Linked DNA regions of Eleftheria terrae. The protein of the gene in region 2 interacts with the protein of the main gene of each other region in a pairwise test. Links are inferred from orthologs where the notes say so. Each region holds a gene or a part of one and is shown on either strand. Other genes may lie near its edges. The genes, in order: secB, secA and ybgC.

Region 1 (8,986 bases), 2.1 Mb from region 2 along the record:
GCCGGCGACGGCCGGCACGCCCACCCGACGCAGGGCCTGCTGGACATGTACACGATCCGGCACTTCAAGAAGGACTTCACCCAGCTCACGGTGGCCATCGTCGGCGACATCGTGCATTCGCGCGTGGCGCGCTCGGACATCCATGCCCTCACCACGCTGGGCGTGCCCGAGGTGCGGGTGGTCGGCCCCAAGACCCTGGTGCCTGGCGACCTGAAGGAGATGGGCGTGCGTGTCTGCCACGACATGAAGGAAGGCATCCGCGACGCCGACGTCATCATCATGCTGCGCCTGCAGAACGAGCGCATGAGCGGGGCGCTGCTGCCGTCGGCCGGCGAGTTCTTCAAGAACTTCGGCCTCACGCCCGAGAAGCTGGCGCTCGCCAAGCCCGATGCCATCGTGATGCACCCGGGCCCGATCAACCGCGGCGTCGAGATCGACTCGGCGGTGGCCGATGGCAAGCAGAGCGTGATCCTGCCGCAGGTGACCTTCGGCATCGCGGTGCGCATGGCGGTGATGTCCATCATCGCGGGCAACGAGGCGTGAGAACCCCTATGAAACTCCTGATCAAGAACGGCCGCCTCATCGACCCCGCCAGCGGCCGCGACGCCCCCGGCGACATCGCCATCGCCGGCGGCCGCATCGTCGCCATCGGCTCGGTGAGCCCCGACTTCCAGGCCGACCGCCAGATCGACGCCTCCGGGCTGGTGGTGGCGCCTGGCCTGGTGGACCTGGCCGCACGGCTGCGCGAGCCGGGCTACGAGCATGAAGGCATGCTCGAGAGCGAGATGGCCGCCGCCGTCGCCGGTGGTGTCACCAGCCTCGTCTGCCCACCCGACACCGATCCGGCGCTGGACGAGCCCGGACTGGTCGAGATGCTGAAGTTCCGCGCCCGCAACCTTAACCAGGCGCGCCTCTACCCGCTGGGGGCGTTGACGCGCGGCCTGCAGGGCGAGGTGCTGACCGAGATGGCCGAGCTGACCGAGGCCGGCTGCGTCGGCTTCTCGCAGGCCGAGGTGGCGCTGGAGAACACCCAGGTGCTGCTGCGTGCACTGCAGTACGCGGCCACCTTCGGCTACACGGTGTGGCTGCGCCCGCAGGACCCGCACCTGGGCAAGGGTGTCGCCGCCAGTGGCGCCGTGGCGACCCGGCTGGGCCTGTCCGGCGTGCCGGTGACGGCCGAGACCATCGCACTGCACACCCTCTTCGAGCTGGTGCGCGTCACCGGTGCCCGCGTGCACCTGTGCCGCCTGAGCAGTGCCGCCGGGGTCGAACTGGTGCGCTCGGCGAAGGCCGAGGGACTGCCCGTGACCTGCGACGTCAGCATCAACCACCTGCACCTGACCGACCTGGACATCGGCTACTTCAACGCCGACATGCGCCTCACGCCGCCGCTGCGCCAGCAGCGCGACCGGGACGCCATCCGCGCCGGACTGGCCGACGGCACCATCGACGCGCTGGTCAGCGACCACACCCCGGTCGATGACGATGCAAAGACCCTGCCCTTCGGCGAAGCCGAGCCGGGCGCCACCGGGCTGGAACTGCTGCTGAGCCTCGCGCTCAAGTGGGGCCAGGAGTCGCAGGTCGACCTGCGCCGCACGCTGGCCGTGCTCACCTGCGAGCCGGTGCGCGTGATCGGCGAGGCGCTCGGCTCGCTCGCCTCCAGCACCGGGCGCCTGGTGGAGGGCGGCCTGGCCGACCTCTGCCTGTTCGACGCCGAGGCTCGCTGGCAGGTGACGCCTGCCATGCTGCAGAGCCAGGGCCGCCACACGCCCTTCACCGGCTACGAGTTGCCCGGCCGGGTGCGCTGGACGGTGGTGGCTGGCCAGGTCGCCTTCGAAGCGCGCGACCGCGCTGCCTGAAGGCAGCCGCCTCCATGTCGCGTTTCGTTCGCGGGGCCTGGCGCTTCGCCCGGGTGCTGCTGCAGGTGCTGCGCGGCCTGGCCCTCGTGCTGCTGCGCTTCGAGCGCCTCGATGCCCATCAGCGCCGCGAGCAGGTCCTGCGCTGGTCGCAGCAGCTGCTGGCGGCCGCCGGCGTGCGGCTGGTGGTGGACGGCCAGGCACGCCCCGGCGCCAAGCTGTTCGTGGCCAACCATGTGTCCTGGCTCGACATCGTGGCCATCAATGCGGTGGCGCCGGCGCGGTTCGTCTCGAAGGCCGAGGTGCGGCGCTGGCCGCTGCTGAACCGGCTGGTCGATGCCGGCGGCACCCTCTACATCGAGCGCGAACGCCGGCGCGATGCGCTGCGTGTGGTGCACCAGGTGGCCGAAGCGCTGCAGGCCGGCCAGACGGTGGCGGTCTTCCCCGAAGGCACCACCTCCGACGGCCACGGCCTGTTGCCTTTCCATGCCAACCTGCTGCAGGCGGCCATCGCCAGCGAGACGCCGGTGCAGCCGATCGCGCTGCGCTACAGCGACGCGCGGCACGCTGTCAGCCCGGCCGCCGCCTACATCGGGCAGATCAACCTGGTCAGCTCGTTGTGGCGGGTGCTCACCGCCGACGACCTGCAGGTGCGGGTGAGCCTGCTGACGGCCGAAGGCAGCCGCCACCTGGACCGCCGCGCACTCTCCGATCGGGTGCGCGAGCAGATCCGCGAACGGCTGGAGGCCGGCGACGGCGCGTGACGCGCCAAAAGAAAGGGGCCCGTCGGGCCCCTTCTTGCTTCCACAGCGGTCGGCGACTCAGGCCTTGCCCTGCTTGGCCACCGCGGCTGCGGCGCGGGCAGCGGCCTCGGCGTCGCCCAGGTAGTAGTGCTTGATGGGCTTGAGGTCGGCGTCCAGCTCGTAGACCAGCGGGATGCCGTTGGGGATGTTGAGGCCGACGATCTCGTCGTCCGAGATGTTGTCCAGGTACTTCACCAGCGCGCGGATGCTGTTGCCGTGCGCCGCCACCAGCACGCGCTTGCCGGCCTTGATGGCGGGCGCCATCGATTCGTTCCAGAACGGCAGCACGCGGGCCACCGTGTCCTTCAGGCACTCGGTCAGCGGGATGTCCTCGGGCTTCAGGCGGGCGTAGCGGATGTCGCTGCGCTCGCTGCGCGGGTCCTTGGCGTCCAGGGCGGGCGGCGGCGTGTCGTAGCTGCGGCGCCAGACCAGCACCTGCTCGTCGCCGTACTGCTTGGCGGTCTCGGCCTTGTTCAGGCCCTGCAGGGCGCCGTAGTGGCGCTCGTTGAGGCGCCAGGAATGCACCACCGGCAGCCAGGTGCGGTCCATCTGGTCCAGCGCATGCCACAGGGTCCACACCGCGCGCTTGAGCACCGAGGTGTAGGCCAGGTCGAACTCGTAGCCTTCGGCCTTCAGCAGCCGGCCCGCTTCCTTGGCCTGCTCGACGCCGGTCGGGGTGAGCTCCACGTCGGTCCAGCCGGTGAAGCGGTTTTCCAGGTTCCAGGTGGACTCACCGTGGCGGATGAGTACGAGCTTGTACATGCAGGGTCTCCAGGCAGGATGAAGGATCTCGTCGGCGCCTTGCCGCCGGGGGTGCCGTCGCGGCAAAGCCCGAAATTCTATAATCCACGCCCTCAAGCCACCTTCCACTACGTCCGGGCCCTCACGTGAAATTCCTGATCGACAACTGGTACCTCGTCCTTGCCGCCTTCGTGTCCGGGGGGCTGCTGGTGTGGCCTGCGCTGACCCGTGGCTCGCGTGCCGGCGGCGTCACCCCCGCCCAGGCGGTGATGATGATCAACCGCGAGAAGGCGGTGGTGGTGGACGTCAGCGAGCCCAGGGAATATGCCGCCGGCCACGTCGCCGGCTCGCGCAACGTGCCGCTGGCCAACCTCGAATCAGCCGGCAAGGAGCTGCCGTCCAACAAGGCCCTGCCGCTCATCCTGGTTTGCGCCACCGGTGCACGCGCTTCGCGCGCCGTCGCTACCCTGAAGAAGCTGGGCTACCAGAACGTGCAGCCGCTCGGCGGCGGCTTGGCAGCCTGGCGGGAAGCGAACCTGCCGATCGAGAAGTCGGCGGCCTGAGCCGGCCGGCCTTGTCGGCGAGCCAAACACCGAAGGACTCCGCATGCAAGCAGTGAAGATGTACACCACCCTGGTGTGCCCGTATTGCCAGCGCGCCAAGATGCTGTTGAAGCAGCGCGGCGTCGGCGACATCGAGGAAGTGCGCGTCGACCTCAACCCGGGCGAGCGCGACCACATGATCCAGCTCACCGGCCGCCGCACCGTGCCGCAGATCTTCATCGGCGACACCCATGTCGGCGGCTGCGACGACCTGATCGCGCTGGACCAGCGCGGCGGGCTGATGCCGCTGCTCAACGGCGACCCGGCCTGAGGGCCGGCGGCCGGCCGCGGCTCGCGCGGCGCTTGATACACCTTGCAGCCCGGCCCGGTGGGGCTCGGCCATAATGCGCGACGCAGCCCGCACCACTTTCGGTTGCGGGCTTTTCGTTTGAGGACGACACCACATCATGGCCGATCAAGAATCCAACCCCGTGTTCCAGATCCAGCGCATCTACACCAAGGACCTGTCGCTCGAGCAGCCGAACTCGCCGCAGATCCTGCTGGAGCAGGAGCAGCCGCAGGTCGACATCAACCTGGGCCTGGAAGCCCAGCCGGTGGCCGACGGCATCTATGAAGTCGCGGTGGTGGCCACCGTGCACACGAAGCTGAAGGACAAGACGCTGTTCCTGGTCGAGGCCAAGCAGGCCGGCATCTTCGAGATCCGCCACATCCCCGAAGAACAGCTGAGCCCGATCATCGGCATCGCCTGCCCGCAGATCGTCTACCCCTACCTGCGCGCCGTGGTGGCCGACCTGATCAGCCGTGCCGGCTTCCCGCCGGTGCACCTGGCCGAAGTGAACTTCCAGGCCATGTTCGAGGCCCAGCAGCAGCAACAGGCGCAAGCCCAGGCGGCCGCAGCCAACGGTGGCGGCGCGCCCACCATCGCCAAGGCCTGATCGCCCGACGCCCCCGATGAACCTCACTGTTCTGGGGGCCGGTGCCTGGGGCACGGCGCTGGCCATCAGCGCGGCGCCCCGCCACCCGACCCTGCTGTGGGCCCGCGATGCGGCCCAGGCGTGGCAGATGCAGGCCGAGCGCCGCAACAGCCGCTACCTCCCTGAAGTTGAGTTGCCCGAGGCACTGCAGGTCGAAGCCGACCTGCAGGCCGCGCTTCGCCATGCCGAAGGGGGCCTGCTGGTGGTCGCCACGCCGATGGCCGCCTTGCGCAGCACGCTGGCGGTGCTGCCAGCCGAGGCGCATGTGTGGTGGCTGTGCAAGGGCTTCGAGGCTGGCACCGGCCAGCTCGGCCATGAAGTGGCCCGGGAGGTGCGGCCGCGGGCCCACGCCGGTGTGCTGTCGGGCCCCAGCTTCGCGCTGGAAGTGGCACGCGGGCAGCCGACCGCGCTGGTGGCCGCCAGCGCCGACGAAGGCCTGCGCGAGCGCGCGGTGGAGGTCTTCCACAGCGACGCGCTGCGCATCTACACCAGTGCCGACCCGGTCGGCGTGGAGGTGGGGGGCGCGGTGAAGAACGTGCTCGCGATCGCCACTGGCATTGCCGACGGCATGAACGCCGGGCTCAACGCCCGCGCCGCGCTGATCACCCGCGGGCTGGCCGAGATCACCCGGCTGGGGCTGGCGCTGGACGCGCGTGCCGAGACCTTCATGGGCCTGAGCGGCCTGGGCGACCTGGTGTTGACCGCCACCGGCGAGCTCTCGCGCAACCGGCAGGTGGGGCTGCGGCTGGCCCGCGGCCAGGCGCTGCCGCAGATCCTGCAGGAGCTGGGGCATGTGGCCGAGGGCGTCTACAGCGCCTCGACCGTGCTGCGGCGGGCCCGGGCCTGTGGTGTCGAGATGCCCATCACCGAGGCGGTGGTGCAGGTGATCGACGGCAGCCTGACACCGCCGCAGGCCCTCGAACAACTCATGGGCCGGGGCGCACGCCCGGAGTGGTGAGCCCTGCAGCGGTCGGCCCGGTCTTCACCTCCTCCTGCCATGCAACGTCGCCAGATCCTTCACGCCCTTGCCGCCGGGTCCGCGGCCATGACCCTGCCGGCGCAGGCCGAGCCTGCCTGGCCGGCCCGGGCATTGCGCCTGGTGGTGCCGTTCCCGGCCGGCAGTTCGCCCGACCTCGTCGCCCGCGTCATCGCCGAGCCGCTGGCCGCAGCGCTTGGCCAGCCGGTGGTGGTGGAGAACCGCGCCGGTGCCGGCGGCAACATCGGTACCGGCCTGGTGGCCAAGGCGGCGCCGGACGGTCACACGCTGCTCTTCACGATCCAGGGCCCGCTCGTCACGGCCCCGCTGCTGAACCGCCAGCTGCCCTACGACCCGGTGCGCGAGCTGGCGCCGGTGAGCCTGGTGGCCACCAGCCCCAATGTGCTGGTGGTCTCGCCCCAGCTGGGTGCGGCGAGCCTGGCTGATTTCGTGCGCATTGCCCGTGCCCGGCGCGGTGCGCTCAACTACGGTTCGGTGGGCAACGGCAGCGCGTCGCACCTGGCGATGGAGTCGTTCAAGGCGCGTGCCGGGCTGGCGCTCGCGCATGTGCCGTTCCAGGGCTTTCCGCAGATCGTCAACGCGATGCTGGCCGGGGAGGTGCAGGCCGCCTTCATGGTGCCCGGCATCGCGATGGGGCAGGTGCGTGCCGGCAAGCTCACCGCATTGGGCGTGACGACGCTCGGCCGCAGCAGCGCGCTGCCGGAGCTGCCCACCTTCGTCGAGCTGGGCTATCCCGGCTTCGAGGCAGTGTCCTGGCAGGCCGTGCTGGCGCCGGCCGGCACGCCGGGGCCCATCGTCCAGCGGCTGAGCGCCGAGCTGGTGCGCATCATCAAGAGCCCCGAGGTGCGCAGCAGGATGCTGGCGCAGTACTTCAGCGCCGCTGGCACCGCGCCCGAGGCACTGGCCCAGTTGATGAAAACCGAGCGGGAGCGTTGGGCGCGGGTGATCCAGGCGGCCGGCGTCAAGCCGGAGTGAGCGCCTTCGCGGGCGGTCCCGGCGTCGCCGGGGCGCCTGCAGGCCGCCCCGTCGTGCGCTTCACGCACCCCCGAGGTAGCCGTTCTGTCGCCACGCCTCGAAGACCGCCACCGCCACCGTGTTCGACAGGTTCAGGCTGCGCTGCCCCGGCCGCATCGGCAGCCGCACGCGCTGCGCCTCGGGAAAGCTGTCGCGCAGGGCCGGTGCCAGGCCGCGCGTTTCGGCACCGAAGACCAGCCAGTCGCCCGGCTGCCAGCGCACCTCCGCGAAGGGCCGGCTGCCGCGGGTGGTGAAGGCGAAGCAGCGCTGCGGGTCGGGCGCCTCGGCCTGCAGGAAGGCGGCCCAGTCGGCATGACGCTTCACGTCGGCATATTCGTGGTAATCGAGGCCGGCGCGGCGCATCAGGCGGTCTTCCATCGAGAAGCCGAGCGGCTCGACCAAATGCAGCTCGCAGCCGGTGTTGGCGGCGAGCCGGATCACGTTGCCGGTGTTGGGCGGGATTTCGGGTTCGACAAGGACGATGCGAAACATCGGCGCCATTATTGGCGATGTGCGCCGTGCGGCCGCCGCCGCTCAGTGCACCGGCGTGCGTGTCAGCACCCACAGCTGCACGCTGGCGGCGCCGGCGGCCTTCAGCGCGCGTGCCAGCTCGGCGCCGGTGGCCCCGGTGGTCATCACGTCGTCCACCACGGCGACATGGCGGCCGGCAAGCAGGGCAGCTTCATGGCTGGCCACCCGAAAGGCACCACGCACGTTCGCCGCACGGCGCGCCGGCGGCAAGCCGAGCTGGGGCAGCGTGTCATGCTGGCGCTGCAACAGGGTGGCGCAGGCACGCACGCCAAGCCGGGGTGACAGCCAGCGTGCCAGCTCCCAGGCCTGGTTGTAGCCACGCTCTGCCAGCCGCCGGCGGGACAAGGGCACTGGCAACAGCAGCTGCGGCGTCGGCCGCGCGTGGTCGGCGCCTGCGGCCAGCGCATCGAGCAAGCAGGCGCCCAGCGGCGCAACCAGGTCGAGTGCGGATTCGAACTTCAGGCGCGCCACCAGGCGGTGCCATGGATAGGCATGATCGAGCGCCGCCACCGCATGGTCGAAGGCCGGTGGCCGCTGCAGGCAAGTGCCGCAGATGCCGGTCGTGGCGCCGGCCGGCAAGGCCAGTGCGCAGCGCTTGCACCGGGGCCGTCGCGTTGCATGCTGCAGCAGGCAGTCGCGGCAGACCCTTTGCATCTGCCAAGCATGGCAGACCGCGCACAGGCTGGGCAGGCCGGCGAGCAGGCGGGCGGGGCGCAACAGGCGCGAAAGCATGGGGCTCAATATACTGCGCCCCATGCCCGCCACGCCGTCCGCTCCCTTGCTTCTCGATGCCGCGGCACTGCAGGCCTGGCGCCGCCGTGCCGCCACCACCGCTCCCTGGCTGCACACCGAGGTGGCCCGCCGCATGGCGGCCCGGCTCGAGATCGTGAAGCGCCAGCCTCGCCAGGTGCTGGACTGGTGGAGCACCGCCGGCGGTGGCCAGGCGCTGCTGCGCGAGCAGTATCCCGGTGCCCGGGTGCAGGCGGTGGAGCCTGCCGAGCAGGCCGCGGCCGAGGCGGCACGTGTGGCTCGCCGCCCATGGTGGTCGCCAGCGCGCTGGGCGGCCGCCCCGGGCGGCTTGAGCGAGGCCGAGGTGGGCGAACAGGTGACCGAGCTGCTATGGGCCAACATGGCGCTGCACTGGGCGCCCGATCCACCGGCCTTGCTGGCGCGCTGGCAGCGTGCGCTCGCGGTGGACGGTTTCGTGATGTTCTCCTGCCTGGGTCCCGACACGCTGCGCGAGTTGACTGCGCTCTACGCTCGCCAGGGCTGGGGCCCGGCCACCATCCCCTTCGTCGACATGCACGACATCGGCGACATGATGGTGCACGCCGGTTTTGCCGACCCGGTGATGGACATGGAGCGGCTGACACTCACCTGGGACACGCCCGAGGCCCTGCTGGCCGAGCTGCGCAGCCTGGGGTGCAATGCGCATCCGCAGCGCTTCGCAGGGCTGCGCACGCCGCGCTGGAAGCAGCGGCTGACACAGGAACTGGCGCAAGGAGGA
Region 2 (9,436 bases):
GCCTGCCTACATCGAGGCGCTGACGCCGTCCGAGAAGGTGATGCGCAAGTAAGGCGTCCTCCACATGAGCAATCTGCAATCGACCGGCGGTTCCGCGGGCAGCTCCACGCGGCCCTACCTGATCCGTGCCTTGCACGACTGGTGCACCGACAACGGCTACACGCCCTACCTGGCCGTGTTCGTCGACCGGTCGGTGCAGGTGCCGATGGAGTATGTGAAGAACAGCGAGATCGTTCTCAACGTCAGCTTCGACGCCACCAGCGGCCTGCAGTTGGGCAACGATTTCATTGAATTCCGCGCCCGCTTCGGCGGCGTGCCGCGCGACATCATCGTGCCGGTTGATCATGTGATTGCCATCTACGCCCGCGAGAACGGGCAGGGCATGGCCTTCCCGATGCCCGGCGAGCATGCGGCTGCCTCGCTGGCCGAGCCGGCCGAGGCCGCCGACTCGGAGGCCGAGGCCCCACAGCCGCCCCGGCATGAGACGTCGCCCGGCCTGAAGCTGGCGCCTGTCGTTCCCGAGGAGCGCTCCGCTCCACCCACCGGTGAAGACGGCTCGACCGAGCCGCCGCCGCCCTCCGGCGGCCGGCCTTCGCTGAAACGGGTCAAGTAGAATCGCCTTGCCGGTGCCGCGAGGCACCGACATGCCGGCTTAGCTCAGTTGGTAGAGCAACCGCCTTGTAAGCGGTAGGTCATCCGTTCGAGTCGGATAGCCGGCACCAGCGTTTCGTGAAGGCTTACTCACGGGTTACGGCCGGTTTCGGCTCGGGGTCTCACCCCGATTGAACCTTGACCCTGATCGCGCTAACCTGCCAGCCACGCAACCGAAGCGCCTCCTCAAGGCGGGGTTGCAACTGCCGCAGCTTGGCTGCGGCCGCCCCGTTGGGGGCCAACAAGGACCATCCTTGCTCATCCACAGGCCCGGGTTTGACATGGGCCGCGAGGGCGGGAGGCAGGAGAGGGCGGACCACCGCGAAGCGCTCGTTCGACTCGCGCATCAGTTCCTGCAGGCGTTTCAGCCCCGCATGGCGGCTGAGGGCCTCATGGAAGGCAAGCGTGCGGTCGGCGCGTTGAGTCATGGCAGGAGTGTATCGATGCAGATCATGATCACACATGGACGACTGGCACAGACCCGCGTCTTGCAAGTCGGCCCGTGGCAGATGGGCTTGTTGGTGCTCGTCTTGTCCGCGCTGATGTTGACCTTTTCGGCTGCCGTTTACCACTTCATTTTCCTGAAGGCCGCCCGCGACGGCTGGCCGGTGGTCAGCTCCCTCGTGAAGCTGGTCGTCAAGGACGAGTTCGCCCAGCGCGATCGGTTCATGCGCGAGAACCTCGACGCGATGGCACAACGTGTCGGCGAAATGCAGGCCAAGCTGATCCATCTCGAGGCGGTCGGCGAGCGCGTGTCCGGCCTGGCCGGGCTGAAGCCCGAAGACCTGAAGCTTGAGGACAGCGCCACGCTGAAGCCGGCCGACAAGGCGGCCGGCGCGCAGGGCGGCCCGTTCGTGCCGAGCGACAAGCCTTCGCTGACCGAGCTGAACCGCGCCATCGACCTGCTTGACAACGTCTCCGCGCAACGCGCGGATGTCTTCACGCTGATCGAGTCGCGCCTCTTCGAGGAGCAGATGAAATCGCTGATGGTGCCCAATTCCAAACCGGTCGAAGGGCCCACCAGCTCGGGCTTCGGCTTCCGCTCCGACCCCTTCTCGGGCCGTTCGGCGCTGCACACCGGCCTCGATTTTCCCGGCGCGACGGGCTCGCCGATCAAGGCCGCCGCCGGCGGCGTGGTGGTGCGGGCGGAGTTGCACCCGCAGTACGGCAACATGATCGACCTGGATCACGGCAACGGCCTGGTGACGCGCTACGCGCATGCGTCCAAGCTGCTGGTGCAGCAAGGCGACCTGGTCAAGCGCGGGCAGGTCATCTCCCAGCTCGGCTCCACCGGGCGTTCGACCGGGCCCCACCTGCACTTCGAGGTCATCCTCAACGGCGTGCATCAGGACCCGGCGAAGTTCCTGGCCAGCGGCCCGCGGGCCAAGGCCGGCGAGCAGGTGGCGGCCAAGTCGCATCGTCACGACGAGGTGGCGCCCCCGTCCCATCGTCACGACGAGGTGACGGCCGCCGCGCCGGCACAGGACGCACCGGCCGCCCACTGAGAGCCCGGCCGCGTCGCAGCAGAACCACCGCAGCGGATCACGGGACCGGACACCGTCCGGGCGCGCGAGCCACTGGCGCCGACCGGATCGGCGCCCGGCAAGAGTGGCCGCTGCGGCCGGCCACCGGCCGGTATCGGGCGCCGGAGGGGCGGCTCTGAGCGCCTGTTCCCCGGTGCTAAACTCCAACGCTTTTGGAGCGGTCCCTCCCGCGGCATGCAGCAGCCGGCCTGGCATGGCCGGCTTGCAAAGCACGCGGCAGGCCTCACCTGCGCTGACACTCACAGGCGGCGGCCCCTGCGCGATGCCACGGTTGCGACGGCGCGCCCAGCGCGCCGCCGGCCTCGGCTCCCCGGGCCGCTCTTTTCATCCAAGAACCTATCCGCATGTTGCCCAAGCTTCTCACCCAGATTTTCGGCAGTCGCAACGATCGACTCCTCAAGCAATACCGGCGTGTGGTGGAGAAGGTGAACGCGCTGGAGCCGCAATTCGAGAAGCTGAGTGATGAGCAGCTGCGCGGCAAGACCGAGGAATTCCGCAACCGCTTCGACAAGGGCGAGACGCTGGACGACCTGCTGCCGGAAGCCTTCGCCGTGGTCCGCGAGGGCGGCAAGCGGGTGCTCAAGATGCGCCACTTCGACGTGCAGCTGATCGGCGGCATGGCGCTGCACAACGGCAAGATCGCCGAAATGCGCACCGGCGAAGGCAAGACGCTGATGGCGACGTTGCCGGTCTACCTCAACGCGCTGAGCCGCCGCGGTGTGCACGTGGTGACGGTGAACGACTACCTGGCCCGTCGTGACGCCGAGTGGATGGGGCGGCTCTACAACTTCCTCGGTCTGAGCGTCGGCGTCAACCTGCCGCAGATGCCGCGCGAGGACAAGCAGGCCGCCTACGCGGCCGACGTGACCTACGGCACCAACAACGAGTTCGGCTTCGATTACCTGCGCGACAACATGGTCTACGAGACCGCCGATCGCGTGCAGCGGGGCCTCAACTACGCCATCGTCGACGAGGTGGACTCCATCCTGATCGACGAGGCCCGCACGCCGCTGATCATCAGCGGCCAGGCGGACGACCAGACAGCGCTGTACCTCGAGATCAACAAGATCGTGCCGCTGCTGAAGAAGCAGATCGGTGAGGCCGACCCGCGCACCGGCGAAGGCGTGATCGAGCCCGGCGACTTCACCGTGGACGAGAAGACGCACCAGGTCTTCCTGACCGAGGCCGGCCACGAGAATGCCGAGCGCATCCTGGCCCAGGCCGGCCTGCTGGCCGAAGGCGCGAGCCTTTACGACCCGGCCAACATCACGCTGATGCACCACCTGTATGCAGCGCTGCGGGCCAACCACCTCTACCACCGCGACCAGAACTACGTGGTGCAGAACGGCGAGGTGATCATCGTCGACGAGTTCACCGGCCGCCTGATGTCCGGCCGACGCTGGTCGGACGGCCTGCACCAGGCGGTGGAGGCCAAGGAAGGCGTGAAGATCCAGGCCGAGAACCAGACGCTCGCCTCCATCACCTTCCAGAACTACTTCCGCATGTACGCCAAGCTGGGCGGCATGACGGGCACGGCCGACACCGAGGCCTACGAGTTCCAGGAGATCTACGGCCTGGAGACGGTCGTGATCCCGCCGAACCGGCCGATGCAGCGCAAGGACCAGCTGGACCTGGTCTACAAGACCAGCCGCGAGAAGTACGACGCGGTCATCGCCGACATCCGCGACTGCTATGAGCGCGGCCAGCCGGTGCTGGTGGGCACCACCTCGATCGAGAACTCCGAGCTGATCTCCGGCCTGCTGGAGAAGGCCCAGCTGCCGCACCAGGTGCTCAACGCCAAGCAGCACGCCCGCGAAGCGGAGATCGTCGCCCAGGCCGGCCGGCCGAAGATGATCACCATCGCCACCAACATGGCGGGCCGGGGCACCGACATCGTGCTGGGCGGCAATGTCGAGAAGCAGATCCAGCTCATCGAGGCCGACCCGGCCTTGAGCGAGGCCGAGAAGCAGGCCCGCGCGGCCCAGTTGAAGGACGAGTGGAAGGGCCTGCACGAGCAGGTGAAGGCCCTTGGTGGCCTGCGCATCATCGCCACCGAGCGCCATGAGTCGCGCCGCATCGACAACCAGCTGCGGGGCCGCTCCGGCCGCCAGGGCGATCCGGGTTCCTCGCGCTTCTACCTGTCGCTCGAAGATCCGCTGATGCGCATCTTCGCCGGCGACCGGGTGCGCGCCATCATGGAACGCCTGAAGATGCCCGATGGCGAGGCCATCGAGGCCGGCATCGTCACCCGGTCCATCGAAAGCGCGCAGCGCAAGGTGGAGGCGCGCAACTTCGATGTGCGCAAGCAGCTGCTGGAGTACGACGACGTCTCCAACGACCAGCGCAAGGTCATCTACCAGCAGCGCAACGACATCCTCGATGCGCAGGACCTCAATGCCCAGATCGCCAGCCTGCGCGAGGGCGCGCTGACCGACGTGGTGCGCACCTATGTGCCGGCCGAAAGCGTCGAGGAGCAATGGGACCTGGCGGGGCTGGAGAAGACGCTGCGCGAGGAGTGGCAGATCGAGCTGCCGCTGAAGGCCGACGTCGAGAAGAGCTCGGCCATCACCGACGAGGAGATTGTCGAGCGGGTGGTGAAGGCTGGCCACGAGCTGTACGAGCGCAAGGTGGGCTTGGTGGGCAAGGAGCAGTTCACCCAGTTCGAGCGCATGGTGCTGCTGCAGTCCATCGACTCCCACTGGCGCGAGCACCTGGCCGCGCTGGACTACCTGCGCCAGGGCATCCACCTGCGCGGCTACGCGCAGAAGAACCCGAAACAGGAATACAAGCGCGAGGCTTTCGAGCTGTTCGCCCAGTTGCTGGACGTGGTGAAGATGGAAGTCACCCGGGTGCTGTTGACGGTGCGCATCCAGTCCGAGCAGCAGATCGCGCAGGCCGCCGAAGCCATCGAGGACCGTGCCGAGAGCATCTCCAACGTGACCTACACGCATCCGAACGATGACGGCAGTGTCGCGAGCGAGACCGATCCCGCCACGGCCGCCACCGGCATGCAGCGGGTTGGCCGCAACGATCCCTGCCCCTGCGGCAGCGGCAAGAAATTCAAGCAGTGCCACGGCCGGCTGTCCTGATCGTCGCCGTCGCCTGCTGTGCAAGGGCTCCTTCGGGAGCCCTTTGTCATGATCGGTCGCGCACGACTCCTACAATGCGCTGTTGTCCTTTTTGAAGCCGAGCCTGTCCATGCCCGTCAACCTGTCCGCTCCCGATCCGCAGCAACTCCACCCCGTCGCCGGTGTCCGGCTGGGCATCACGATGGCCGGCGTGCGCAAGGCCAATCGCAAGGACCTGACGGTGATCGTGCTCGACGAGGGCAGCGAGGTCGCCGCCGTCTTCACGCAGAACCGCTTCTGTGCGGCCCCGGTCCAGCTGGCGCGCAAGCACCTCTCGCTGGGCGTCGGCACGCGGGCGATGGTCATCAACACCGGCAACGCCAACGCCGGCACCGGGGAAGATGGCCTGGTGCGGGCCTTCTCGACCTGCGTCGCGCTGGCTCGTCACCTGGAACTCGCGCCGGAGCAGGTGCTGCCGTTCTCGACCGGCGTGATCATGGAGCCGCTGCCGCACGACCGCATTGCGGCCGGCCTGCCCGGCGCGCTGGCCGACCTGCGGGAAGACAACTGGCACCAGGCCGCCGAAGCCATCATGACCACCGACACGGTGGCCAAGGCGGCTTCCCGGCGGGTGCGTATCGGCGGCCAGGAAGTCACCGTCACCGGCATCAGCAAAGGTGCCGGCATGATCCGCCCGAACATGGCCACGATGCTCGGCTTCATCGCCACCGATGCCAACATCGACGCGGCGGCGCTGCAGCAACTGGTGCGCGAGGCGGCCGATGCTTCCTTCAACCGCATCACCATCGACGGCGATACCTCCACCAACGATTCACTCGTGCTGGTGGCCAGCGGCAAGGCGGCCCATGCGCGAATCGCCGACCTCGGCTCGGCCGACGGCCAGGCGCTGCGCGAGGCGGTCACCGCGGTGGCGCTTCAGCTGGCGCAGGCCATCGTGCGCGACGGTGAAGGCGCCACCAAGTTCATCACCGTGCAGGTGGAGGGCGGGCGCAACGAGGACGAGTGCCGGCAGGTGGCCTACGCCATCGCCCACTCGCCGCTGGTGAAGACGGCCTTTTTCGCGAGCGACCCCAACCTGGGCCGGATCCTGGCCGCGGTCGGCTATGCCGGCATCGCCGACCTCGACCAGGCGGGCATCGACCTGTACCTGGACGATGTTCACGTTGCCCGCCAGGGTGGCCGCCATCCCGACTACCAGGAGGCCGACGGCCAGCGGGTGATGAAGCAAAGCGAGATCACGGTGCGGGTCGGCCTGGGCCGAGGCACCGCCAGCGCGACCGTCTGGACTTGCGATCTCTCGCACGACTACGTGAGCATCAACGCCGACTACCGCAGCTGAGCGGCGGCTGCATCGCTGGGCGCGAAGGCGCCACCATGCCGGTGATACCGGTGGCCACCGGCGCTTCGAAGGCGGTCAGCCGGCCACCGGCTTGCGTGCCGCGGCACGGCGTGCCGCCGGCGCTGCCGGGGCTGCGGCGTCCTCGCCAGCTTGCCGGGCATCACGCCGCTGACGGCTGGCCTTCGCCATCGTCTTGGCCGGCGTGCTCGCGGCGACCAGGGAGGCCACCGTGCGGTCCAGCCGCTCGACATGCGCGAGCAGCGTCTCGAGTTCCTGACGGCTGGGAGTGGCGAGCCGGGTCAGGGCCTTGGCCACGCGGGTCTCGAAGATCGACTCGAGCCGCTCCCACGCAGGGGCTGCCTGGCGCGTCAATTCACCAGCGACGCTGCTGAAGCGCTGCGCCATCTCGCCCAGTTGCTCGGCTACCAGGGCCTGGTTCCTGCGTTGCAGCGAGGCGCCTTCCTTCACCAGCGCGTCGAAGGCCTGGCTGCCCTCCGCCTGTGCCTTGGCGAAGGCGCCCAGGCCCGCAAGCCAGATCTGCTGGGCGGAGTCGCGCACCGTGACGGCCAGCGAGGCATCGGCCGTGGCGGGGTCCGCGAGCGTGGACTTGCCTGCGGCCTTGCGCGCTTTCTTGCTCATCGGTACTCCTCACTTCGATGCATCCGGCGATGCCGGCACTATAGGAGGGCCGCCTAGGCGGGGCAGCCTAAAGCGCCAGCCGGGTGTTCCCCCTGCACGCAGCCCGCTGTTTTCGCGAGGAAACAACGACCGCGCTGCACGGGCGCTGCACCGATGCAGGCAGAAGGCGGTCGCTTGCCCGACGCAGCCCGCATCTTGTCGCGAACGTGCGCCAAAAGGGTGGCAACTTCGCCGTGTGGCTTGTCTTGCCTCAGCTCGCGGCGCTTCCTAAGATGCACGCTTTTTGCGGGCCCCCCGGGCTCGGCACAGGAGGGTCCGATGACAGCACATGCTCCGGCAGAGGCGGACACACGCAACGTGCAGTGGCAGCAGCGCAGCATCGCCCACGTCTGGCATCCCTGCACGCAGATGCAGCGGCTGCGCGAGGTGCCGCCGCTGGCCATCGCCCGGGGCCGCGGGCCCTGGCTCGAAGACCATGCGGGACGGCGCTACTTCGATGCGATCAGCTCCTGGTGGGTCAATCTTTTCGGCCATGCCGATGCCCGCATCAATGCAGCCCTGAAGGCCCAGCTCGATGAGCTCGAGCATGTGATGCTCGCCGGTTGCACCCACATGCCGGCTGTGCAGCTGGCAGAGCGGCTCGCCGGGCGCACCGGCGGGGTGCTGGACCATGCCTTCTTTGCAAGCGATGGTGCGTCGGCCGTCGAGATCGCGCTCAAGATGAGCTTTCACAGCTGGCGCAACCAGGGCCGCGGGGCCAAGCAGGAGTTCGTCTGCCTGCGCGGCGGCTACCACGGCGAGACCATCGGCGCGCTCGCGGTGACCGATGTGCAGCTGTTCCGGGACGCCTACGATCCCTTGTTGATGCGGGCCCACCTCGTCATGTCGCCCGATGCACGGCAGGCGGCGCCGGGCGAGACGGGCGCCGATGTGGCACGCCGCGCGGCGGCGGAACTGGCCGCGCTGCTGGAGGCACGCCACGAGCACATCGCTGCCCTGATTCTGGAGCCGCTGGTGCAATGCGCGGCCGGCATGCTGACCTACGACCCGCTCTACCTGCGCGAGGCGCGCGCACTGTGCGACCGCTACCAGGTGCATCTGATCGCCGACGAGATCGCGGTGGGCTGCGGCCGCACGGGCAGCTTCTTCGCCTTCGAGCAGGCCGCCCTGCCTGGTGAGGTGCAGCCCCCCTGGCCCGACCTGTTGTGCCTGTCCAAGGGCATCACCGGCGGCTACCTGCCCCTGTCGCTGGTGCTCGTGCGCGACGAGATCTACCGCAGCTTCCTGGACGACCAGACGGCTCGCGCCTTCCTTCACTCCCACTCCTACACCGGCAACCCGCTGGCCTGCCGTGCGGCACTGGCGGTGCTGGACCGCTTCGACGAGGAGCCGGTGTTCGAGCGCAACCGGGCCGCCGCGGCTGCGTTGAGCGAGGCACTGAGACCCCTGGATGACGACCCGCGGGTGCAGGCGCAGCGCCAGCTCGGCATGATCTGGGCCTTCGACGTCCGGGAGTCGCTGGCAGGGCCGCGCTTTGCCGAGCGCTTTCACCTGGCCGGCCGTGAGCATGAACTGCTGGTGCGGCCGATTGGCCACACCGTCTACCTCATGCCGCCCTACGTGCTCGATGAGGTGCAGGCCGGCTGGCTGGCGGAGCGCACGCTGGCCACGCTCGAGGCGGTGCTGCCGCGAAAGGATGGCCGCCATGCTGCTTGACCACCTCAGGCGCCAGCTGGACGAGCGGCAGGCCCTGGCGCTGCGGCGCCGCCGTCGCACGGCCGAGTCGCCCTGCGGGCCACACCAGCAGGTCCGCGGGATCGACGGCCAGGTGCGCCCGCTGCTGGCCTTCTGCAGCAATGACTACCTCGGCCTGGCCGGCCATCCGGCGCTGGCGTCCGCGCTTGCCGAAGGTGCTGCCCGCCACGGCGCGGGCAGCGGCGCGTCGCACCTGGTCAGTGGCCATGGCGCGGCCCATGCAGCGCTCGAGGACGCGCTGGCCGCAGCGCTGGCGCCGCAGGTGCCCGAAGCGCAGGCGCTGTTCTTCTGCTCGGGCTACATGGCCAACCTGGCGGTGCTCACCGCCCTGGGCGACGCGCAGGCCACCATCTTCTCGGAAGCGCTGAACCATGCCTCGCTGATCGACGGCGCCCGGCTGGCACGGGCGCAGGTCCTCA
Region 3 (8,947 bases), 2.5 Mb from region 2 along the record:
ACGCGGTGCTGATGATCGGCGCCTACGAGCTCAAGCACTGCATCGACATCCCCTACAAGGTGGCGATCAACGAGGCGGTGGAGCTGGCCAAGAGCTTCGGCGGCACCGACGGCCACAAGTATGTGAACGGCGTGCTCGACAAGGCGGCCGTCGACTTGCGGCCGGCCGAGGTCGAAGCGGCCCGCAACGCCCGCCGCTGAGCAGCGCCCGATGAAGTTCGCCGCGCGCACCGGGCAGATCGAGCCCTTCTATGTGATGGAGTGCGCAAAGGCGGCCGACGAGCTGGCCCGCAGCGCCGTCTGCGATCCCGCCCGGGGCGGCCGGCCGATGATCTACCTGAACATCGGCGAGCCGGACTTCACCGCCGCGCCACTGGTGCAGGAGGCCGCCGAGCGTTGCATCCGCGGCGGCCGCACGCAGTACACCCCCGCACTCGGCCTGCCCGAGCTGCGCGAACGCATCAGCGCCTGGTACCTGGCCCGCTTCGGGGTGCAGGTGCCGGCCCGGCGCATCGTGTTGACTGCCGGCGCCTCCGGCGCCCTGCAGCTGGCCTGCCTGGCCCTGGTCGACGCCGGTGACGAGATCCTGATGCCCGACCCGAGCTATCCCTGCAACCGCCATTTCGTGTCGGCCGCGCAGGGCCGCCCGGTGCTGCTGCCAAGCGGGCCGGAGCAGCGCTTCCAGCTCAGTGCCGCCGCCGTCGAGGCGGCCTGGGAGGAGCGCACCCGCGGGGTGCTGCTGGCCTCCCCCTCCAACCCCACCGGCACCTCCATCCATCCGAGCGAGATGCGGGCGATCGCCGAGCTGGTGCGCCGGCAGCAGGGCGTGACGGTGGTCGACGAGATCTACCTGGGCCTGAGCTTCGACGATACCTATGGCCACAGCGCGCTGGCGCTGGGCGACGACATCGTCACGATCAACAGCTTCTCGAAGTACTTCAGCATGACCGGCTGGCGGCTCGGCTGGATGGTGGTGCCTGAGGCCATGGTGCCGGTGGTGGAGAAGCTGGCGCAGAACCTCTACATCTGCCCCTCCACCGTGGCGCAGCATGCGGCGCTGGCCTGCTTCGAGGCGGAGAGCCTGGCCGAATACGAGCGGCGCCGTGCCGAATTCCGCCGCCGCCGCGATTTCCTGGTGCCGGCGCTGAACCGGCTGGGCCTCACCGTGCCGGTGCTGCCCGACGGCGCCTTCTACGCCTGGGCCGACTGCTCCGCCCACCATGCCAGCAGCTGGGACTTCGTGTTCGAGCTGATGCAGCGCGCCCAGCTTGCACTGACGCCGGGGCGTGACTTCGGCAGCGCCGCTGCGGAGCGCTATATCCGCCTGTCTTATGCCAGCCGGATGGACCTGCTGGAAGAAGCGGTGGCGCGGTTGCAAGCCGCACTTTGATGCAAGCGTCTTGCGCACTGCGTCACGGCGGGTTACTGGAGCCCCCTGTTTCCGGGACATTTGTCACGGTTATGGTTGTTGAGCACGTCTATTGCTTCGTCTAAGCTGGCGTCGTGGAATTCCAGAAGACCGTCATTGCCCTCACGCCTGAACAGGCGCTGGAGGCCGAGCGTGCCGCCCGCGGGGCCGGGCAGGACGAATCCAGCGTGACGGCACCCACGCCGCTGAACCCGGACGGCAGCGACGCCTCGGTCTTCGGCCCCGACGCCGAGGACCTGCTGGGCACCGCCGCCGCGGCCCGCGCCAACGGCCGCCCACCGGTCTATGACGACCTGCCGACCATCGGCTACATCGGCCGCTATGCGCTCAAGTACCGGCTCGGCGAGGGCGGGCTGGGCACGGTCTATGCCGCGCACGACCCGCTGCTGACGCGCCTGGTCGCCATCAAGACGCTGAGCCTGGAGCTCTCGCCCGAAGCGCGCGAGCAGTTCAACGCCATGTTCCTGAACGAGGCGCGGGCGGCCGGCGGCCTCAATCATCCGCACATCGTCACGGTCTTCGATGCCGGCACCAGTCCGCAGGGCGCCTACATCGCGATGGAGCTGCTGAAGGGCAAGGACCTGCGGCAGCTGCTGAAGGAAGGCTGGCGTCCGACCCCGGTGGAGGCGGCGCTGATCATCCGGCGTGCGGCGGACGCGCTGTCCTATGCGCACTCTCGTGGCGTGGTGCACCGCGACGTCAAGCCGGCCAACATCTTCATGGTGGGGCGCACCCAGCCCAAGGTGCTGGACTTCGGCATTGCCCGCGTCGCCAGCCAGCAGGAGGGCGGCACCTCCGGCGGCGACGACTACGTGGCCGGCTCGCCCTACTACATGGCCCCCGAGCAGGTGCGGCATGCCCCGGTGGACCGACGCTGCGACGTCTTCTCGCTGGGGGTGGTGCTGTACGAGCTGCTCACCGGCACCAAGCCCTTCCAGGGCGCGACGCTCACCGAGATCGCCACCGCGGTGGCCACCCGCACGCCGCCACCGGCGGACGAGGTGAACCGCCAGGTGCCGGCGGCGCTGTCTGCCATCGCGGCCCGGGCGATGGAAAAGGACCCGGAAGACCGGTTCCGCTCCGCCCGGGTGCTTTCGCGCGAGTTGCGCCATTGGCTGCAGGAACAGAGCGAGGCGGCCCAGCAGGACGAGTTCGACACCAGCCAGCGCCGCAAGCTGCGCCGGCGCTGGGCGCTGGGCGGGCTGGCCACCGGCGCGGTGGTGGCGGCAGTGGCCATCAACCTCACTGATTTCCTGTCGCCCGCCAGCGGGCCGCTGCCGTCGGCAGCACCGGCGGCATCACAGGTGCTGGCCGCTGCACCGTCGGCGCCGGCGCCCGTGCCAGCTCCGGCACCGGCCCAGGTGCCGGCGGCTGCCACACTCGACCCGTTCGAAACCTTGCTCGGCCCGGCGCCGGCCACCACGGCGGCGGCCGCCGCATCCGCGGCCGCCTCGGTACCGGCGGAGACGCGCCGCAACCCGGCCCAGAGCGGCCAGGTCAACCTGGCGGTCAGCCCCTGGGGGCATGTGGAGGTCGACGGCGTGGCTACCGGCACGGTACCGCCGCTGAACCGGCTGGTGCTGGCCGAAGGCCGCCACACGATCACGATCCGCAACGACGAGTTCCCGCCCTTCACCACCACCGTGACGGTCACTGCTGGCCAGCCGCTGACCATCCGGCACAAGTTTGGATCATGAGACGAACGCTGTACGTCCTCGGCGCCCTCTGCGCCTTGCTCGCCGGCTGCGCAGAACTGATGCCGGCCCCTGCGTCACGCGCCCCGGCGCCCGCCACCCCCGCACCGGCCAGCCCGCCGCCGGCACATGCACCGGCGCCCAGCGTGAGCGAGCTGATGGAGCGACCGGCCGAGCGCGCGCTGCTGAGCGGCATGCGGGCCTATGACGACGCCCAGTACGGCGACGCCGAGCGCCAGCTCAACCGTGCCCTGCAAGCCGGCCTGGCCTCGTCGCGCGACCGCGCCACGGCCTACAAGTACCTGGCCTTCATCTACTGCACCAGCCAGCGCACCGCGCAGTGCGAAAGCGCCTTCCGCTCGGCGCGGCGGGCCGACCCGGGCTTCACGCTCAGCAAGTCGGAAGCCGGACACCCGCTGTGGGGGCCGGTGTTCGTGCGCAGCCAGCGCTGAGGCGGCGCTGCCGGCCGGACCAGAGGGCTGGCCGGCAGCCTGGGCGCGCTGCCCCGGGTGGAGCGGCTGCGGCGATAATCGCGGCTTTCCGATTGCCACGCGAACCGCGCCTGCGGCGCCGCCAGCCGGCGCCGCGGCGACGCCCTGATGCATGCCTGATGCCACCCCTGCGGCGCCCGCGCCCTTCTCTTTCCCGGTGCGGGTGTACTGGGAAGACACTGACGCCGGTGGCGTGGTGTTCTACGCCAACTACCTGAAGTTCTTCGAGCGAGCACGCACCGAGTGGCTGCGCGCACGGGGCTTCGAGCAACAGCGGCTGCGCCAGGAGGCGGGGCTGATGTTCGTCGTCGTGCAGACGGCGGTGCGCTACCTGCAGCCGGCCCGGCTCGACGACCGGCTCGACATCTCGGTGGAAGTGCGCCACGCGGCCCAGGCCTCGCTGCAGTTCGTGCAGCGCGCGCTGCGCCAGGGAACCATCGTGGCCGAGGGCGATATCAAAATCGGCTGCGTCGATGCGCACAGCTTCAGGCCGCGACGCATTCCAGCAGAACTACTCCAGGAAACAACTACATGAACCAGGACCTGTCCATCTTCCAACTGATCCTGCACGCCAGCCTGGTGGTGCAGATCGTGATGGCCTTGCTGATGCTGATGTCGCTCGCCAGCTGGACGGTGATCTTCGGCAAGTACTTCGGCCTGGGCCGCGTGCGCGGGCTCAATGACGACTTCGAGCGCGAGTTCTGGTCGGGCCGCAACCTCAACGACCTCTACACGCTGGCCTCCGACAGCCCGGTCAAGGGCGGCCCGATGGAGCGCATCTTCGCCTCGGGCATGCGCGAGTTCCTGAAGCTGCGCGACCGCCGGGTCAGCGATGCCGGCGCCCTGCTCGACGGCGCACGACGCGCCATGCGGGCCAGCTTCCAGCGCGAGATGGACGCGGTGGAATCGCACCTGTCCTTCCTCGCCACCGTCGGCTCGGTCGCGCCCTACGTCGGCCTGTTCGGCACCGTCTGGGGGATCATGCACGCCTTCACCGGGCTGGCGAACATGCAGCAGGTCACGCTCGCCACCGTCGCCCCCGGCATCGCAGAAGCGCTGGTGGCCACGGCCATCGGCCTGTTCGCCGCCATCCCGGCGGTGGTGGCCTACAACCGCTACGCCCGCGACATCGACCGCGTCGCGATCAAGCTGGAGACCTTCATCGAGGAGTTCTCCAACATCCTGCACCGCAACATCGGCCACACCCCGGGCGTTGCCGGGCCGGCCGGCCACTGAGGACCGCCGATGCCAGCCGTCAGCCCCCGCGGCGGATCGCGCCGCCGCACCATCAGCGAAATCAACATGGTGCCCTTCATCGACGTGATGCTGGTGCTGCTGATCATCTTCATGGTCAGCGCCCCGATGATGACCACCGGCATGATCGACGTGCCCTCGGTGGGCAAGGCTGCCAACACACCCGAGCGGGTGGTGGAAGTGGTCGTGCGTGCCGACGAGACGCTCAAGCTCAGAGTCAACGGCAAGGACAGCGGTGACACCACGCTCAATGCGGTGGCCGATGAAGTCAAGGACGCGCTGCAGGGTGTGGAAGGCGCGCCGGTGGTGATCTCGGCCGACAAGGCCGTCAAGTACGAGGCCGTCGTCAAGGTCATGGACAAGCTGCGCCGGGCCGGCGTGCAGCGGGTCGGCCTGTCGGTCAAGACCACGGGCTGAGGCGCGATGAACCAGGTCACCGCCGAACGCGACGATTTGCTGCCCCGCCCGCCCGACCGGCGCGGCTCGGGCCTGCTGCTGGCCCTGGTGATGCACGGCCTGCTGATCGGCGGGCTGGCGCTGGGCCTGAACTGGCGCTCCAGCGAGCCAGCGGCGGTAGAAGCCGAACTGTGGGCCGCCGTGCCCCAGGCCGCCGCGCCAGCCCCCGAACCCCCGCCTCCGCCGCCCGACACCCGCCCGGAGCCCACACCGCAGCCGCAACCCGAGCCCAAGCCGGAGCCCAAGGTGGAACCCGACCGGCAGGCCGAGATCGCGCTGGAGAAGGAGCGCGAGAAGAAGCGCCGCGAAGAGGCCCGCGAGCGCGAGCAGGAGGAGGAGCGGGAACGCAAGCAGCGCGAGCAGGAACGCCGGGAGAAGGCCGAGCAGGAGCGCAAGGACGCCGAGCGCAAGCGCGAACTGGCCGAGGCCGAACGCAAGAAGCGCGAGGAGGCCGACCGCAAGACCCAGGAAGCGAAGCAGCGCCGCGAAGAGCAGGACAAGCGCCTGCAGGCGCAGCGCAGCGAACGGCTGAAACGCCTGCAGGCGGAGGCCGGTACCGGCAGCGCCGAGCAGGGAGCCGCGAACGGAGGCCTGAGCGCGGGCGGGCCGTCGGCCGGCTATGCCGGCAAGCTCAAGGCCCGCATCCTGCCCAACATCGTCTACGCCGACACCACCGTGGGCAATCCCGCCGCCGAGGTGGAGGTGAAGGCCGCGCCCAACGGCACCATCCTCGGCTCGCGGCTGGTGAAGTCCAGCGGCAACCCCGAGTGGGACCAGGCGGTGCTGCGCGCCATTGACAAGACGCAGACGCTGCCGCGTGACGAAAACGGGCGGGTGCCTTCGCCGCTGCTGCTGACCTTCAGGCCGCGCGACATGTGAGCCCGGCGCCGCCGGCCAGGCGGCGACGCGGGCGGCTGCCGGGCCGCCTGCCGCACCCGCCGGCCGCCCTCTTGCCGCTCAGGGGTTGAGCAAGGCCAGCAGGTCGGTCGTGCCGGGGTCCACCCCCGCCTGCATCAGCAGGGTCGTCACCTGGCCTCGGTGGTGCGTCTGGTGATTGAAGAAATGACTCAGTGCCTCCCAGGCCGGATGGCTGCGAGCCAGGCCGGTACTGGTGGTGTAGGTCAGGGTCTGCGACACGCGCTGCGGCGTCAGCCAGAGGCTGAAGGCCTCGATGGCAGCATCCACACGCACCCGGTGCCCCTGCATCGCCGCGAAATCGTCATACAGCTGCATGTTGAGCCCGGTGAAGGGCGGCAGCGAAAGGACGGTGTCGTCCAGCATCGTCAGGTCGGTGCCGAGCTTGGCGAAACGCCCGAGCCAGAGCTTGTCGCCCAGCAGCAGGTGGTTGAGGGTGCCGTGGATGGAGCCGAAGAAGGCACCGCGGTCACGCTTGCGCTCATCGTCGGACAGGCCGGCGGCGGCCTCGTAGAGCCGGGCGTTGAACCAGGCGTTGTAGCGGGCCATCCACACATAGTGGGCTGTCAGCGGAACCGGTGCATCGGACATCAAGCATTCCATCGGCGAACAGGCAGGGCCCGCAGTCTAGCGCGCCGCCGCCCCCCTTGCGGCACGCCTGGTGATCGCACTGCCCGCATGATCTTGCGGTACCGCCGCGCAGGTCATGTACGGCCGCACCCGCCTGGCGCATCCTTGCCCTGCTTCATGGCCTGAATGGGAGCCCTGCGTGCAGTACCCGCTCGACCTTCGCCTCCCCCCGACCGGCCACCGGCCGCTTTCGGTCCGAGCCCTTCGCCAGGGCCCCGCCCTCGCCGATGCAGGGCAGCGAGCCCTCGCCGGCCGACCTGGCATCGAGGAGGCCGCGCCATGAACCGCATCGTGGCCTTTGTCTTCGTCGCCATCCTGGCGGCATTGGCGTCTTTCCTGCTGTACGCACCGGACGAACGCCCGCCAGCCGCCACCCCCGACACCGCTGCGCCGCGTGCAGCCGCCGATCCCGGCCGGGGTCGCAGTGCGACCGCCGCCGCCACGCCTGCATCCACCGAGGTCGCGGCCGGGCCCGCCACGGCGGCCTCCCCGGCCTGGGCCAGCGGCCTCACCGCCCAACAACGCCAGCAGTTGCAGGATGCCCTGCGCGACCACCCCGACCGTGAGGCCGAGTTGCAACGGGTCTCGCACTACATGGCCTACATGCAGACGATGGAGCAGTTCCGGCAGCGCCAGGCGCAGGGCGCGCCGAAGGCCGAGTTGCAGGCCTTGGCCCGCCAGCTGGATGCCGGGCTGGAGCAGCGCCTGCAGCAACGTGAGATGTCGGCCGCCGAAGCGCATCTGCTCAAGGCCCGGCTGCTCGACACCCTGCTCCCGGATGACACCCAGCGCGCCGCCGCCCTCGCCCAGTGGCGCGAGCAACATGCACCGCGCCCGGCGCCGCCCGATGCCCGGGAAGCCCGCTACCGCGCCCAGGAAAGCGCCCTGGTGGCCGCCTGGCAAGCACAGCCGCCCGCCCAGCGGGACCTGAAGCAACTGCAGGCGCAGCTCGAGACGCTGCGGCAGTCGGTGTTCGGCAACGGCCGCTAGACGCCTCCCCATGCGAGGCGCCTGGCTTGCCGGGCACTGCCACTTTCACTCGGGAAATTGCGATGAAGATGTCTTTCGGGTTTCTCCCGGCGCGGGCACTTGCGCGCTGGTTCTGCGGCGCGCTGCTGGCCTTGCTGCCGGCCTGGGCCAGCGCGGGCTACTTCCAATGGGACGTCGTGGAGCTGCCGGCGTCCTCCGGCGCGTCCTGCGGCAATGGCACGCCCTACCGCTTTTTCGTCAACCGCACCCCCTTCAGCGAGAGCACCGTGGTGGTCCTGGAAGGCGGCGGCGCCTGCTGGGACCAGGCCTCCTGCCTCGGCCAGTCGAAGCTGGGCGCCACCAACCCGGACGGGGTGGGTGCGGACTACATGAGCTCCATCAACCTGGCGGCCTTCGGCTTGGTGACGCCCTTCACGGCGCGGCTGCATCCCTTCGACCGCATCCGCACGCAGGGCTGGAACATCGTCTACCTGCCTTACTGCACGGGCGACGTGCACACCGGCAGCGCCGTGCAGGTCTATGCCGACAGCCAGCCGGCCCAGCCGCGGGTGCAATACCACCGCGGCCAGGCCAATGTGGCGGGCGCGGCGCGCTGGCTGCGCGAGCACCTGGGTCGCCCCGACGAGTTGCTGGTGACCGGCTTCTCGGCCGGTGGGGCCGGCGCCACCGGTGGCTATCCGCTGCTGCGCGATACCCTGCAGCCCGGCCGCTCGTCGATGCTGGCCGACTCCGGGCCGCTGTTCCCCGCCGCCCGCGGCACCACGCCGGCACAGGCACCATCGCTGCCGCTGCACAACCGCATCCGCGAAGCCTGGGGGCTGGACGCGCCGGGCGGCATGATCGACGTCTATGCCGGCCGTCCCGGGCTGGACGTCAACGACCTGGGCAGCGTCAGCACGGCGCTGGCGCTGAGCTATCCGCAGGACCGCTTCTCCTACGTGGCCTTCCAGACGGACGGCATTTACTCGGCCTTCAGCTATGAGAAGTTCTATCCCGAGATCATCAACGCGCCGGATGACGCCACCCGCCGCGCGCTGATCCAGCAGCGCTGGCGCCAGGACCTGATGCGCTGGGTGCCCTCGTTGCAGC

The links.
Region 1: the proteins of secA (region 2) and secB interact in binary tests that used the Escherichia coli proteins (3 or more experiments, as listed by UniProt). The link is inferred for Eleftheria terrae from one-to-one orthologs.
Region 3: the proteins of secA (region 2) and ybgC interact in binary tests that used the Escherichia coli proteins (3 or more experiments, as listed by UniProt). The link is inferred for Eleftheria terrae from one-to-one orthologs.

Annotation. Positions count from the first base shown.
Region 1 is NZ_CP106951.1:4,457,682-4,466,667, forward strand. The notes cover bases 3,312-6,153. They hold secB (protein-export chaperone SecB), read left to right. Parts: upstream 3,312-4,409; coding sequence 4,410-4,898; downstream 4,899-6,153. Other genes in these bases: gpmA (2,3-diphosphoglycerate-dependent phosphoglycerate mutase), read right to left, coding at 3,312-3,421; N7L95_RS19950 (rhodanese-like domain-containing protein), read left to right, coding at 3,547-3,963; grxC (glutaredoxin 3), read left to right, coding at 4,007-4,273; N7L95_RS19965 (NAD(P)H-dependent glycerol-3-phosphate dehydrogenase), read left to right, coding at 4,915-5,895; N7L95_RS19970 (Bug family tripartite tricarboxylate transporter substrate binding protein), read left to right, coding at 5,983-6,153. Outside these bases: N7L95_RS19930 (aspartate carbamoyltransferase catalytic subunit), read left to right, coding at 1-543; N7L95_RS19935 (dihydroorotase), read left to right, coding at 552-1,859; N7L95_RS19940 (lysophospholipid acyltransferase family protein), read left to right, coding at 1,874-2,620; more of gpmA, read right to left, coding at 2,678-3,311; more of N7L95_RS19970, read left to right, coding at 6,154-6,909; tRNA (uridine(34)/cytosine(34)/5-carboxymethylaminomethyluridine(34)-2'-O)-methyltransferase TrmL, read right to left, coding at 6,970-7,440; N7L95_RS19980 (ComF family protein), read right to left, coding at 7,483-8,133; N7L95_RS19985 (methyltransferase domain-containing protein), read left to right, coding at 8,210-8,986. UniProt on the Escherichia coli protein: One of the proteins required for the normal export of some preproteins out of the cell cytoplasm. It is a molecular chaperone that binds to a subset of precursor proteins, maintaining them in a translocation-competent state.
Region 2 is NZ_CP106951.1:2,367,175-2,376,610, reverse strand. What follows is about bases 2,193-5,484. They hold secA (preprotein translocase subunit SecA), read left to right. Parts: upstream 2,193-2,539; coding sequence 2,540-5,284; downstream 5,285-5,484. Other genes in these bases: argJ (bifunctional glutamate N-acetyltransferase/amino-acid acetyltransferase ArgJ), read left to right, coding at 5,394-5,484. Outside these bases: N7L95_RS10410 (glutathione S-transferase N-terminal domain-containing protein), read left to right, coding at 1-52; N7L95_RS10405 (ClpXP protease specificity-enhancing factor), read left to right, coding at 65-613; N7L95_RS10395 (M23 family metallopeptidase), read left to right, coding at 933-2,156; more of argJ, read left to right, coding at 5,485-6,623; N7L95_RS10380 (phasin family protein), read right to left, coding at 6,699-7,262; bioA (adenosylmethionine--8-amino-7-oxononanoate transaminase), read left to right, coding at 7,581-8,978; bioF (8-amino-7-oxononanoate synthase), read left to right, coding at 8,968-9,436. UniProt on the Escherichia coli protein: Required for protein export, interacts with the SecYEG preprotein conducting channel.
Region 3 is NZ_CP106951.1:4,873,994-4,882,940, reverse strand. The notes cover bases 2,634-5,436. They hold ybgC (tol-pal system-associated acyl-CoA thioesterase), read left to right. Parts: upstream 2,634-3,725; coding sequence 3,726-4,148; downstream 4,149-5,436. Other genes in these bases: tolA (cell envelope integrity protein TolA), read left to right, coding at 5,291-5,436; N7L95_RS21795 (biopolymer transporter ExbD), read left to right, coding at 4,859-5,284; tolQ (protein TolQ), read left to right, coding at 4,145-4,849; N7L95_RS21810 (TssQ family T6SS-associated lipoprotein), read left to right, coding at 3,122-3,574; N7L95_RS21815 (serine/threonine-protein kinase), read left to right, coding at 2,634-3,125. Outside these bases: transcription antitermination factor NusB, read left to right, coding at 1-200; N7L95_RS21820 (pyridoxal phosphate-dependent aminotransferase), read left to right, coding at 211-1,389; more of N7L95_RS21815, read left to right, coding at 1,503-2,633; more of tolA, read left to right, coding at 5,437-6,202; N7L95_RS21785 (DinB family protein), read right to left, coding at 6,281-6,829; N7L95_RS21780 (hypothetical protein), read left to right, coding at 7,148-7,858; N7L95_RS21775 (pectin acetylesterase-family hydrolase), read left to right, coding at 7,921-8,947.